Regions from separate parts of the Methylophaga sp. F-2 genome, predicted to be linked through region 1. Evidence: predicted binding sites of a transcription regulator. Region 1 holds the regulator's gene; each other region holds the start of a gene.
What was found. Region 1 encodes FNR, which switches genes on or off when oxygen is low (the NO sensors DNR and NnrR bind a similar motif). Its sites were predicted from a motif close to TTGATNTANATCAA; they were not measured.
Positions count from the first base shown of each region.

Region 2: a site for FNR is predicted at 1,863-1,876, ahead of hemN (oxygen-independent coproporphyrinogen III oxidase). Genes of this name have one in related genera too.
Region 3: a site for FNR is predicted at 2,573-2,586, ahead of ccoN (cytochrome-c oxidase, cbb3-type subunit I). Genes of this name have one in related genera too.

Region 1 is NZ_JBSXOF010000015.1:144,575-148,636, reverse strand. Features, by position in the region: gene murJ (murein biosynthesis integral membrane protein MurJ) at 1-1,027, shown strand, start outside; gene AC13DA_RS03035 (OmpW/AlkL family protein) at 1,076-1,753, opposite strand; gene fnr (fumarate/nitrate reduction transcriptional regulator Fnr) at 1,870-2,619, opposite strand; gene hisB (imidazoleglycerol-phosphate dehydratase HisB) at 2,718-3,311, shown strand; gene hisH (imidazole glycerol phosphate synthase subunit HisH) at 3,366-4,010, shown strand; gene hisA (1-(5-phosphoribosyl)-5-[(5-phosphoribosylamino)methylideneamino]imidazole-4-carboxamide isomerase) at 4,037-4,062, shown strand, end outside.
Region 2 is NZ_JBSXOF010000015.1:274,749-278,810, reverse strand. Features, by position in the region: gene tsaC (L-threonylcarbamoyladenylate synthase type 1 TsaC) at 1-337, opposite strand, end outside; gene purD (phosphoribosylamine--glycine ligase) at 439-1,725, opposite strand; gene hemN (oxygen-independent coproporphyrinogen III oxidase) at 1,950-3,329, shown strand; gene AC13DA_RS03655 (chloride channel protein) at 3,335-4,062, shown strand, end outside.
Region 3 is NZ_JBSXOF010000016.1:326,744-330,805, reverse strand. Features, by position in the region: gene ccoP (cytochrome-c oxidase, cbb3-type subunit III) at 1-111, opposite strand, end outside; gene AC13DA_RS05880 (cbb3-type cytochrome c oxidase subunit 3) at 114-272, opposite strand; gene ccoO (cytochrome-c oxidase, cbb3-type subunit II) at 307-987, opposite strand; gene ccoN (cytochrome-c oxidase, cbb3-type subunit I) at 998-2,422, opposite strand; gene AC13DA_RS05865 (MTH938/NDUFAF3 family protein) at 2,812-3,198, opposite strand; gene AC13DA_RS05860 (integration host factor subunit beta) at 3,204-3,500, opposite strand; gene rpsA (30S ribosomal protein S1) at 3,623-4,062, opposite strand, start outside.

The sequences.
Region 1 (4,062 bases):
AATTGCAGCAGCGATATGGTTATCACCTAAATTAGAGGAACCAGTCACAGGTCTCGCCTGGGGTGTTTTTATAGGTGGGTTTGTACAGTTTTTATTTCAGCTACCCTTTTTAATAAAACTCGGCTTATTGCCCAGGCCAAAATGGGGGTGGAAAAGTGAGGGTGTCAGGAAAATTATCCGCTTGATGATCCCGGCTATGTTTGGTGTTTCCGTTGCGCAGATAAATCTTCTACTGGATACCTTACTTGCATCATTTTTAGTTACTGGCAGTATTTCCTGGTTGTATTATTCAGACCGACTTGTTGAGTTTCCATTGGGTGTTTTTGGAATCGCTTTATCTACTGTTATTTTACCGAGCCTATCTAGAAAACATGCAGCCAAGACCACAGAAGAATTCTCAGACACTATCGACTGGGCCTTACGCTGGGTGTTTCTTATTGGAACACCGGCTGCAATAGGGCTGATTTATTTAGCTGAACCTTTGTTAATGACATTATTTCAATATGGAGAATTTACAACCGTCGATTCTCATAAAGCTTCTTTGAGTTTAATGGCCTATGGCTTAGGTCTATTACCGTTTATATTTATCAAAGTCCTGGCACCAGGCTATTACGCCAGACAAGACACAAAAACCCCTGTCAAAATAGGCATTATTGCCATGATCAGTAATATGGGGCTGAATATAATCCTGATGATCTATCTTGAGCACGTGGGCTTGGCTTTAGCGACATCATTATCAGCCATACTTAATGCTGGCCTGCTTTATCAAGGTTTAAGAAAGCGCGGTGTTTATTCTCCAAACCCTGGCTGGGCACGATTTTCATTGAAATTAATTATCGCGAATTCAGGTTTATTGCTGTTTTTATTCGCCTTGAATCCGGTATATAAAAACTGGGAAATGTGGGATGCTTTACAGCGAGCCAGTCATTTATCTGGATTAATCGTGGGTGCAGCTGTGATTTATTTTGTCTTACTACTCATCTTACGTATCAATCTAAGAAGCTTAGTTAGACCAATCAACAGATAAAAAAAAGGCCCTCCGAAGAGGGCCAAGCACTACGAGGACATTAATTTCTTAGAAGCGGCGTCCGATACCAATACCCCAAACAAATGGGTCGATATCAGCGTCAATTTTTGCTGATGCTGCCGCTGCAGTATTTTTGAAATGTGCAGTGGTATCAATATCAATATATTTCACATCAAAGTTCACAAACCAGTCATCATTTAAAGCCACATCAACACCTGCTTGTGCGGCTAAACCCCATGAGCTATCCAGTTTCACTTTTGCACCAGACTGGTCTAGAACATTACCTGCTACTTCTTCATCGAAGAAATAGGTGTAGTTAATACCCGCACCTACATAAGGTCTAATATTCGAGTCCGGCATAAAGTGATATTGCAGCGTTAAAGTAGGTGGCAATACTTTAGTATCAATAACATCACCTAGAGCTGACCAAGATTTCTCACCTTTAACAGTGTGATTTGAATAACCTAGGATTAATTCTACACCCCAGTTTTTATGGAGCATGTAAGTGATATCAAGCTCTGGAACCGTATCAGAGTTAACACTAACGCCTTTTGTGCCTTGGTCAACACCATTTAATGTAAGTGTTCCACTGTCATCATTAGGATTAACGTTGATAATACGACCACGAACTAACCAGTCACCTGCTTCATAAGCCATGGCAGGAGCGGCAAGCGTAGACATGCCTAGAGTAGTAAGTAGTGCTGCAGCAAGTGTTGTTGTTTTCATTTTTTCCTCCTCGGACAAACTATGTTCTGTAAGACATGGTTTGAATTTTACGGAGGTGTGGGGTTAATGCATTGACCTGGATCAATAAAGCGAGCGCTTACCAATTTTTACCGGAATTACCCACATAATGTTTTTAATTTTTCAGTGTCACGCAAAGAAATAGATTTGTTTTGAATATCGATCAAGCCTTCATCCTGAAAGCGCGAAAAAAGCCGACTGACGGTTTCAACAGCCAGACCCAAATGATTAGCGATATCACCACGTGACATACTGAGCTGAAATTCACGTGCAGAAAAGCCACGATCCTGGAAACGACGCGAAATAGATAATAAAAATGTCGCCAGTTTTTCTTCAGCCGTTTTTTTGCCTAATAAAAACATCAGACTTTTATCACCAGACAGTTCTTTACTCAAACGTGACATCATCTGTACTTGAAGTTGAGGCATATTGGTGCCCAACTCTTGCAACATATCGAAAGGTAATTCACACACACTACTGCTTTCTAATGCTTTTGCGTTAGAACGATAAGCCTGTTCATAGATAGCATCCAGACCAACAAACTCACCCGGAAAATAAAATCCGGTTACTTGCTCGCGACCGTCAACCGCAGAAACCGTTGTTTTAAAGGAACCAGAACGAACAACATAGATAGAATTGAACGGTGTCTGGGTACTAAACAGTGGCTGACCCCGGGAATAACTCTGACTGCGCTTGATGATTTTATCTAATTGAATCAAGTCGTTATTGTGTAAACCAAGTGGCAAACATAAACGATAAAGTGAACACTCCTGACAAGCGAGATTATGTTCATGTTCGACTTTAGCGAGGTCCTGAAATAGTGGGGTAACGTTGCCTAACTGGGTCATTGCTAATCCTATATAGTGAACGTTGACTATAATAACGCTTCAAACCCTTGTTCGAAACAGTTATTATCTCCTTTTATTACTAATTTTCAGGAAATCAAATGACCACTCGTAGCGCGTCAGTTGCGCGAAACACACTGGAAACGCAGATCGAAGTTTCAATCAATCTGGATGGTAGCGGTCAATTCAATGCCGAAACGGGTGTTCCGTTTTTAGATCACATGATGGATCAAATAGCCCGTCATGGCTTGTTTGATCTGAATGTTAAAGCAAATGGCGACTTACACATCGACGCTCATCACACCGTTGAAGATGTAGGCATCACAATCGGTCAGGCCTTAAAAAAAGCATTAGGTGATAAAAAAGGGGTTGTTCGCTACGGACATGCCTATGTGCCGCTAGATGAAGCATTATCTCGCGTTGTACTTGATCTTTCTGGTCGTCCTGGACTCGAGTTTGATGTCACATTTACCCGCGATAAGATTGGCGAGTTTGATGTTGACCTGTTCTACGAATTCTTCCAAGGCTTGGTAAATCACGCCGGCATTACACTACACATTGATAATCTAAAAGGCCGCAATGCTCATCATATTGCTGAAACCATTTTCAAGGCATTTGGTCGAGCATTACGAATGGCTGTTTCACTGGATCAGCGCGCATTAGAACAATTGCCTTCAACTAAAGGTGCTTTATAATCTTTTTAAAAGAATTATTAGCCATAAATTATTAAGTAAATAAACAGGTTTAACATGCATCGCATAGCAGTGATTGACTACGGCATGGGTAATTTACGCTCTGTCTCAAAAGCACTAGAAGCAGTTTCCAATAATGCCTCTGTTGTTGTTACGTCAGATCCTCAGACCATTCTTTCTGCCAGCCATGTTTTATTTCCAGGTGTTGGAGCAATACGTGATTGTATGGCAGAACTAAAACATCTGGAACTGGAACACGTTATCAAACAAGCTGCTCAGGAAAAGCCTTTTCTTGGAATATGCTTGGGGATGCAGGCCTTATTGACTCATAGTGAAGAAAATAATGGCGTCAATACACTTGATATTTTCACTGGCGAAGTCAAATTATTTCAGCCTGCCAAAAATGCTGATGGCGAAAAACTCAAAGTCCCACACATGGGATGGAACGAGGTTCATCAAACCTGCTCACACCCGTTATGGAAAGGCATAGAGCAAAACAGCCGTTTTTATTTTGTACACAGTTTTTATGCTGTTCCTGAAGACAAACAGGTTATCGCTGGCACATCTGCCTATCCTGATGATTTTGCCGCCGCACTGTATAAAGACAATATCTTTGCTGCTCAATTTCACCCTGAAAAAAGTCAGCGTGCTGGGCTTCAGTTATTAGAAAATTTTGTAAACTGGGACGGTCAGTCGTCCTAATCAACATCAACAAACGGAGTAAGATTATGTTGTTAATCCCTGCCATTGATCT
Region 2 (4,062 bases), 130 kb from region 1:
CTCGCACGGCAATGGTATCGTGTAAGCCCGTTAACAACATCGGGACTTCTTCACGCACTGGCAGTAACCACGTTACCGGGCCGGGCCAGGTTTTATTCAGTTCGGCTAACACTTTGGCATCAACGGGTTTAATAAAATCTTGTAACTGATTAAAGTCTGATGCGATGAGGATAAGGCCTTTATGCCAGGGACGTTGTTTCAACTCTAATAAACGCAATAATGCTTGTTCATCCCAGGGATCGCAGCCCACACCAAACACCGCCTCTGTCGGGTAGCCGATAACGCCACCGGCATTCAGGGTTTTTACCGCTTCTCGTAATCGCCAAGTATTTGTCATGTTCTCGCCTCTATTCAGACCACAGTGATTGAATACCCTAATGTCACTCAATAAAAAGGGGTTAACCAGTAACCCCTTTTTTACCTTCTTAAGCCGTCAATTTAGCCCTGCTCACGTGCCACAGCGCGGTAGGCTATATCGGTACGGAAATACGCATCTTTCCACTTAATGTGATCCAATGCCTGATAAGCCGACTTTTGCGCTTCTGCCACGGTATTACCCAGTGCGGTCACACATAACACACGACCGCCAGCCGTAACCACATCATCACCTTGACTCGCTGTGCCAGCATGAAACACTTTGCTGCCATTTTTCTCAGCGTCGGCAATACCAGTAATCACATCACCTTTACGATAACTATCGGGATAACCACCTGCGGCCATCACGACACCGATAGCTGCACGAGGATCCCATTCAGCTTCGACTTCATTCAAGCGTTTATCTAAAGCTGCTTCACATAAGGTGATAAGGTCAGATTGCAAACGCATCAAAATAGGCTGGGTTTCGGGATCACCAAAACGGCAGTTATATTCAACCACACGCGGCGCACCGGCTTCATCAATCATCAAACCGGCATACAAAAAGCCGGTGTAAGGACGACCATCAGCCGCCATGCCTTTAACAGTAGGCTCAATCACTTCGTCCATAATGCGTGTAAACACTTCATCGGTGACCACTGGAGCTGGAGAGTATGCGCCCATACCACCTGTGTTCGGACCTTTATCACCGTCATCACGTGCTTTGTGATCTTGCGAGGTTGCGAGTGGCAGAATATGTTCCCCATCGACCATCACAATAAAGCTGGCTTCTTCGCCTGTCATAAATTCTTCAATGACCACGCGGCTACCGGCGTCGCCAAAGGCATTACCAGACAGCATATCTTCTACCGCAGCAATGGCTTCGGCTTCGGTCATCGCTACAATCACGCCTTTACCCGCAGCTAAACCATCGGCTTTTACCACAATGGGTGCGCCCTGCTCTTGAATGTACGCTTTGGCTTCATCAACCTGAGTAAATACTTGATAAGCCGCGGTTGGAATTTGATGACGAGCCAAAAAGTCTTTGGTGAAACTCTTTGAGGCTTCTAATTGTGCCGCCGCTTTTGATGGACCAAAACAACGTAAACCCGCTGCTTCAAACGCATCGACAACGCCCATGGTTAATGGCACTTCCGGCCCGACCACGGTGAGATCAATCGCATTGTCCTGAGCAAATTTCACCAGCCCGGCGATATCTTCGACTTTGATATCCACATTGCTGATATTGCTTTCACTGGCCGTGCCGGGATTACCGGGTGCGACAAAGACTTGAGAACATTTTGGAGATTGATTCAGTTTCCAGGCGAGTGCATGTTCGCGCCCACCGCTACCGATGACTAATACTTTCATAGATGATTGCCGGAGATGCTTAAAAAAGAGGCTAATAATACCGTAGATAACGGCTTTTCCAAACCATCAAAATCGATGATTTATATAGGCAAAGCGATTCTTTTTCTCCACTCATCAGTCCGTAGCCAGCGCCAGCTTTGATCCAGGTCAAGATCTGTTCGGATATTAAAACAGCACAAATCCTCGCTGGTTATACTTTGCACACATTATTTAGGAACAAAACCATGACTGATGCGATTGAATTTAATGCCGAATTAATCCGCCGTTACGACAAAGCTGGCCCGCGTTATACCTCTTACCCGACGGCAGTCGAATTTCATCATGGTTTTACTGCCGACACTTATGCCCAGCATATTGCCTTATCAAATCAGCGTGGCGGCCCACTGTCTTTATATTTCCATGTGCCATTCTGCGATACGGTTTGTTTCTATTGTGCCTGCAATAAAATCATCACCAAAAACCGCCAGCATGCTCAGCCTTACCTGGAAAATCTCTATGAAGAAATTCGCATGCAGGCTGAGTTGTTTGACACAAACCGTGTGGTAGAACAATTACACTGGGGCGGCGGCACGCCGACGTTTTTAACGCATCAACAAATGCGTGAACTGATGGCGCAGACACGGAAATATTTCACCTTGGCAGATGATGACAAAGGCGAGTTTTCAATTGAAATTGATCCCCGCGAAGCGGATGACGCCACCATCAAACTGTTAAGAGAACTGGGTTTTAACCGCATCAGCCTCGGTTTACAGGACTTCAATCCTAAAGTGCAGAAAGCAGTTAACCGGATTCAAACAGAAGAACAAACATTCTCCATTCTAGACGCCGCCCGTCGTGAAGGTTTTCGTAGCATCAGCCTGGATTTGATCTATGGCCTGCCACATCAGACCGTGGAAAGTTTTAGCGACACCTTAGACAAGGTGATTGCTGCCAGCCCGGATCGTTTATCTGTGTTTAACTACGCACACATGCCTGACTTGTTTAAAACTCAGCGCCAAATCGCCACGGCCGATATCCCACCACCACAAGTGAAGTTACAAATTCTGCATCGCACCATCGATAAACTCACTGCCGCAGGTTATGTATATATAGGTATGGACCATTTCGCCAAACCTGATGATGAACTCACACTAGCCCAACAAAACAAACAGCTCTATCGCAACTTTCAAGGTTACTCGACCCGCGCAGAGTGTGATCTAATTGGTTTGGGTGTGACCTCTATCGGCAAAGTCGGTGATGCCTATGTGCAAAATGTGAAAACACTGCCGGAATACGATGAGGCGATCAAAGCGGGAAAATTGCCGGTATTACGTGGTGTAGAGCTGGATGAGGATGATAAATGTCGTCGCGATATCATCACCCGTCTTATCTGTGATTTTGCCCTGGACATACCCGCCATTGAAAAAGCCTATCAGATCAACTTCAACGACTATTTTTCAGATGCCATTGCCGACCTAGAACAATTTGCCCAAGACGGCCTGTTGCAGTATAAATGGGACTCTATAGAAGTCTTACCCGCTGGCCGCTTGTTAATACGTAATATCTGCATGGTGTTTGATAAATACTGTCAACAAGCAAGGCAGCGATTTTCCAAAGTTATATAGGGAATATGCTGGAAAAAATCCGACAGTACTTTATCTTTGGTCGACTGGGCGTCAAGCTTTATGTGCTTGCGGTCATCACCGGTTTACTGTCGAGTCTGGCCATCATTCTGTTACGCCTGACCATTGATTCTGGTCAGATGCTGCTATTCCCTTCTGGTGAAGTCGATAGTTATGACTCTTTGCCGTGGTACTGGTTACTTGCCATGCCGATTATCGGCGGTTTATTGATTGGTCTATTATTTCGTGGACTGGATGCAGAGCAACGCAATACCGGTATTTTGCATGTGATCGAACGGCTGTCCTCCTATGAAGGCCGGCTTCCCTGGCAAAATGCGGTTCGCCAATTTATCGGCACCAGTATCGCCATTATTACCGGCCACTCTGTGGGTCGTGAAGGTCCGGGGGTTCATCTGGGTGCTGCCAGCGGCAGTTTACTCGCCAGTGGTTTAGAACTCCCCAATAACAGCGTGCGTATTCTGGTGGCCTCAGGCTCTGCCGCCGCCATTGCCGCCTCGTTTAATACCCCCATCGCTGGTGTGATCTTCGCAATGGAAGTCATCATGATGGAATACCATATCGCCAGCTTTATTCCAGTCATTCTGGCAGCCGTCACTGGCGCGGTGGTTTGCCGTCTGACCTTTGGTGATGATACCGTTTTCGTCAATCTCGCTACCCAAATGCAATCGTTATGGGAGCTGCCCTACATTATCTTTCTCGGCATCATTATTGGTGG
Region 3 (4,062 bases), on a different contig from region 1:
ATAAAGGGCATTTGTCCACCAACGTGGAGGTGGATTTTCTAACTCTCTGATGCCATCCCATTCGTGCCCTGTATCTGGCACTTCATTAGGATTCTTTTTATTATCAGCCATCATCATTTCTCCGAATTTGTATCGTCATCGTCCTGCAGCATAGTGCGGTGAGACTCTATTTTGTCTTTATTTTTAGGGTTAAGAACCCAAAAATAGAGCACCACCATCAGTATAAAAATTACAACTGTAAACACTAAGCCAAACCAGTCGGTTGCTGTCATTTCACTCCAATTAGTATGAAAATACTCTTGAAGTTTACTCACGATATGACCTGCCAGGCTCAAAGTTGACCATTGTTCCCAACACTTGCAGATAAGCAACTAACGCCTGCATTTCAGTTTTACCTTCAACTTCTGCAGCAGCATTATCAATTTGCTCATCCGTGTATGGAACGCCTAAGACTTTCATCGCCCGCAGACGTTTTTCAATTCCATTGCCATCAATGGTTGCATGTTCTAACCATGGATAACTTGGCATAACAGACTCAGGTACAACCGAACGGGGGTTATGTAAATGCTGAATATGCCATGCATCAGAATATTTTCCACCAACACGGGCTAAATCAGGTCCAGTACGTTTTGAACCCCATTGGAAAGGATGATCATACTTTGACTCTACAGCCAGAGAGTAATGACCGTAACGATCTTTTTCATCACGAAAAGGACGGATCATTTGTGAGTGGCACAAATAACAGCCTTCACGTTGATAGATATCACGACCAGCTAATTCAAGTGCCGTATATGGGCGAACTGTTTTCAGCTCTTCATACTCAGGATGCACTTGATCCTCAAAAGTGGTTTTGAGGTAAAACAGAGGAACGATTTCTACGATACCGCCTACAGAAACAACCAATGCCGTTGCTAACACAAGCGCCCAGATATTTTTTTCCAGTTTTTCTTGAAAGGTAACTGGTTTATTAGAATTATGATCAGACATTCCAGTCTCCTTAAATGTTAGCCGCAGTTGCCATTGCAGCCGATGGCTTAGCAATAGCACGACGGATAGTCACTGTAACGTTGAATAACATGATGCAAGCACCTGAGAAGAATATCAGTCCACCCATAGCACGCATTGCATAGTAAGGGTGCATTTGAGCAACTGACTCAACAAAGGTGTAGGCCAAGTTACCGTAGTCATCATATGCACGCCACATCAGGCCTTGCATAATGCCGGATACCCACATAGCTGTGATATAAACCGCTGTACCAATTGTGGCCATCCAGAAGTGGAGATTCACTAGACGGATTGAGTACATGGTTGTTCCCCACATACGTTCAACCATATGATAAAGCGCACCGATAGACACCATCGCTACCCAGCCTAATGCGCCTGAGTGAACGTGACCGATGGTCCAGTCTGTATAGTGTGATAATGCGTTAACAGTTTTTGAAGCCATGACTGGACCTTCAAAAGTTGACATCGCATAGAATGCTAAAGAGACAATCAGGAAGCGTAAGATATAATCGGTACGCAGCTTGTCCCAGGCTCCACTCAATGTAAACATACCGTTGATTGCACCACCCCATGAAGGAATGATCATCGCTAATGATATAGCGGCACCTAATGAACCAGTCCAATCAGGTAACGCAGTATATTGAAGATGGTGAGCACCTAGCCAAACATAACCGAAAACTAATGCCCAGAAATGGATGACAGATAAGCGGTATGAATATACAGGGCGATTCGCTTGTTTAGGAACAAAGTAGTACATGATTCCCAAAAAGCCTGCAGTCAGGAAGAAACCAACCGCATTATGACCCCACCACCACTGAATCATGGCATCTTGAACACCTGAAAACAGTGAATAAGATTTAAATAATTCAACAGGGATAGCCAAGCTATTCACAACATGCAGATAAGTAATCATGACCATCATCGCAATGAAGAACCAGTTTGCAACATAGATATGTGAAACTTTGCGAATTGAGATTGTCATGATGAAGTTAAAGGTATAAACCAACCATACCGCTGCAATCAGAATATCAATCGGCCATTCTAATTCCGCATATTCTTTTGATTGAGTGTAACCAAGAGGTAAGGTGATTACAGCACCAAGAATAACGAGATTCCAGCCCCAAAACGTGAACCAGGCTAACTTATCACTCCATAGACGCGTACGACATGTGCGCTGTACGATGTAATAAGCTGTTGCCATTAGTGTTGAACCACCAAAAGCAAAAATAACCGCATTGGTATGTAAAGGACGTAAACGACCAAAACTGATATATGGATTATCAAAATTCAGGACTGGCCAAGCCAATTCTGAGGCGATATAAACACCGATACCGGTGCCAACGACCAAGTAAACGCATGCCATATAGGCAAACCACTTGACCACTTGAAAGTTATATTGTTGTTGTTCCGCTTGCATAGCGACCACACCTTCTCTCTTTGGAAAACTCTCTCTCAACTTTGCTGAAAACCACACAACAAAATCAGGACCCTTTTCTACATGCTTCAATGAATATCGAAAGCAGTTAGAATTTTACATCAATCATTAGAATTGCTTCACATCAAAACATTGATCTAGATCAAACGTTGTGTGATAAAGCTCATTGTGCTGTGAAATGCCCCACCCCGCACGTAACAGGGAATTTTCCTAAGAACAAAATGTCCGGTCAAGTTGGTCACTGTTGGCACCTGACATAAAACCTATATTTATATTAAAAAAACAAATAGTTACAAAAATCCGTTAAAAAAAAAGAAATATGGATAGTGTCAAGATAATGAATGATTGCGGCTTATTAAATTTGCTCGTATTTAAGGACTGAGGATCAGTACCACTGAACGTTCTTCTGCTAACAGTAAATTGTATGTATGGCAGGCAGATGACAATGTCATAAACTCTGTTCCGATACCTTGCTCGTTGAAATACTTGGCTGTGTTTATCAGGGGAAAAGAAAGGCCGGCTTCAGTCGCAAAAATAATTACTTCTGGAGCCAGCGCTTTTAAAGCAGACAGAGTATCTGCTGTTAGATTTTGGATATTAGTGACGTCAATATTTTCTATTATTTGATTTGGCGTCAAAACAAACCCGAGGTCATAAGACTTAAGAATTTGTGTATTTTTCTGGCGAACAGTGACTGACTGTTCATCATATGAGTGGATTTGGTTAAATTCGAAAACCGCTTCCTGGCTCAGTTTCATCTGTTCTACTGCTGATAACCTGCCGCATCGTTGACGCGGTCACGCAACTCTTTACCAGGCTTGAAATGCGGTACATATTTTTCATCTAACTGAACAGATTCACCACTTTTTGGGTTACGCCCAACACGTGGTGGTCGATGATGTAAGGTAAAACTACCAAACCCGCGAATTTCAATTCTATCTCCTTGTGAAAGGCTATCGCTCATCTGTTCTAAAATGAGTTTAACTGCAAGCTCAACATCACGATAGTTCAATAGAGATTGTTTTTCAGATAAAACTTCAATCAAATCTGATTTGGTCATGTCTTTAAAATTCCTGGAATAATGCGCTAAACACCAATATCAAATATCGGCTTTAATCTTCTGAATCTGTTAGAGAAAAACCCCTGACAAAGTCAGGGGTTCATCTTTAAATTGAAAAACGATTAATTGTCTTTCTGATCCATTTGTTCTTTCAGCAAATCACCCAGAGTAGTGTTGCCTGCAGAAACATTACTGTACTCTTTCACAGCTTCTGATTCTTCTTGATCATCTTTCGCTTTGATAGAAAGAGTTAGCGTACGATCTTTACGTGACATGCCAGTAAATTTAGCTTCAACATCGTCGCCAACAGCCAGAATTTTACTTGCATCTTCAACACGTTCACGAGCAATATCTGCAGCACGAACATAACCTTCAACGCCTTCAGCTAATTCAATTGTTGCGCCACGAGCGTCAACAGCAATGACTTTACCGTTAACAATGCTTCCACGTGGATGCTCAGCTAAGTAAGCAGAGAACGGATCGTCTTGTAATTGTTTAATACCTAAAGAGATGCGTTCACGTTCAGGATCAATCGCTAAAACAACCGCTTCAACGTCATCAC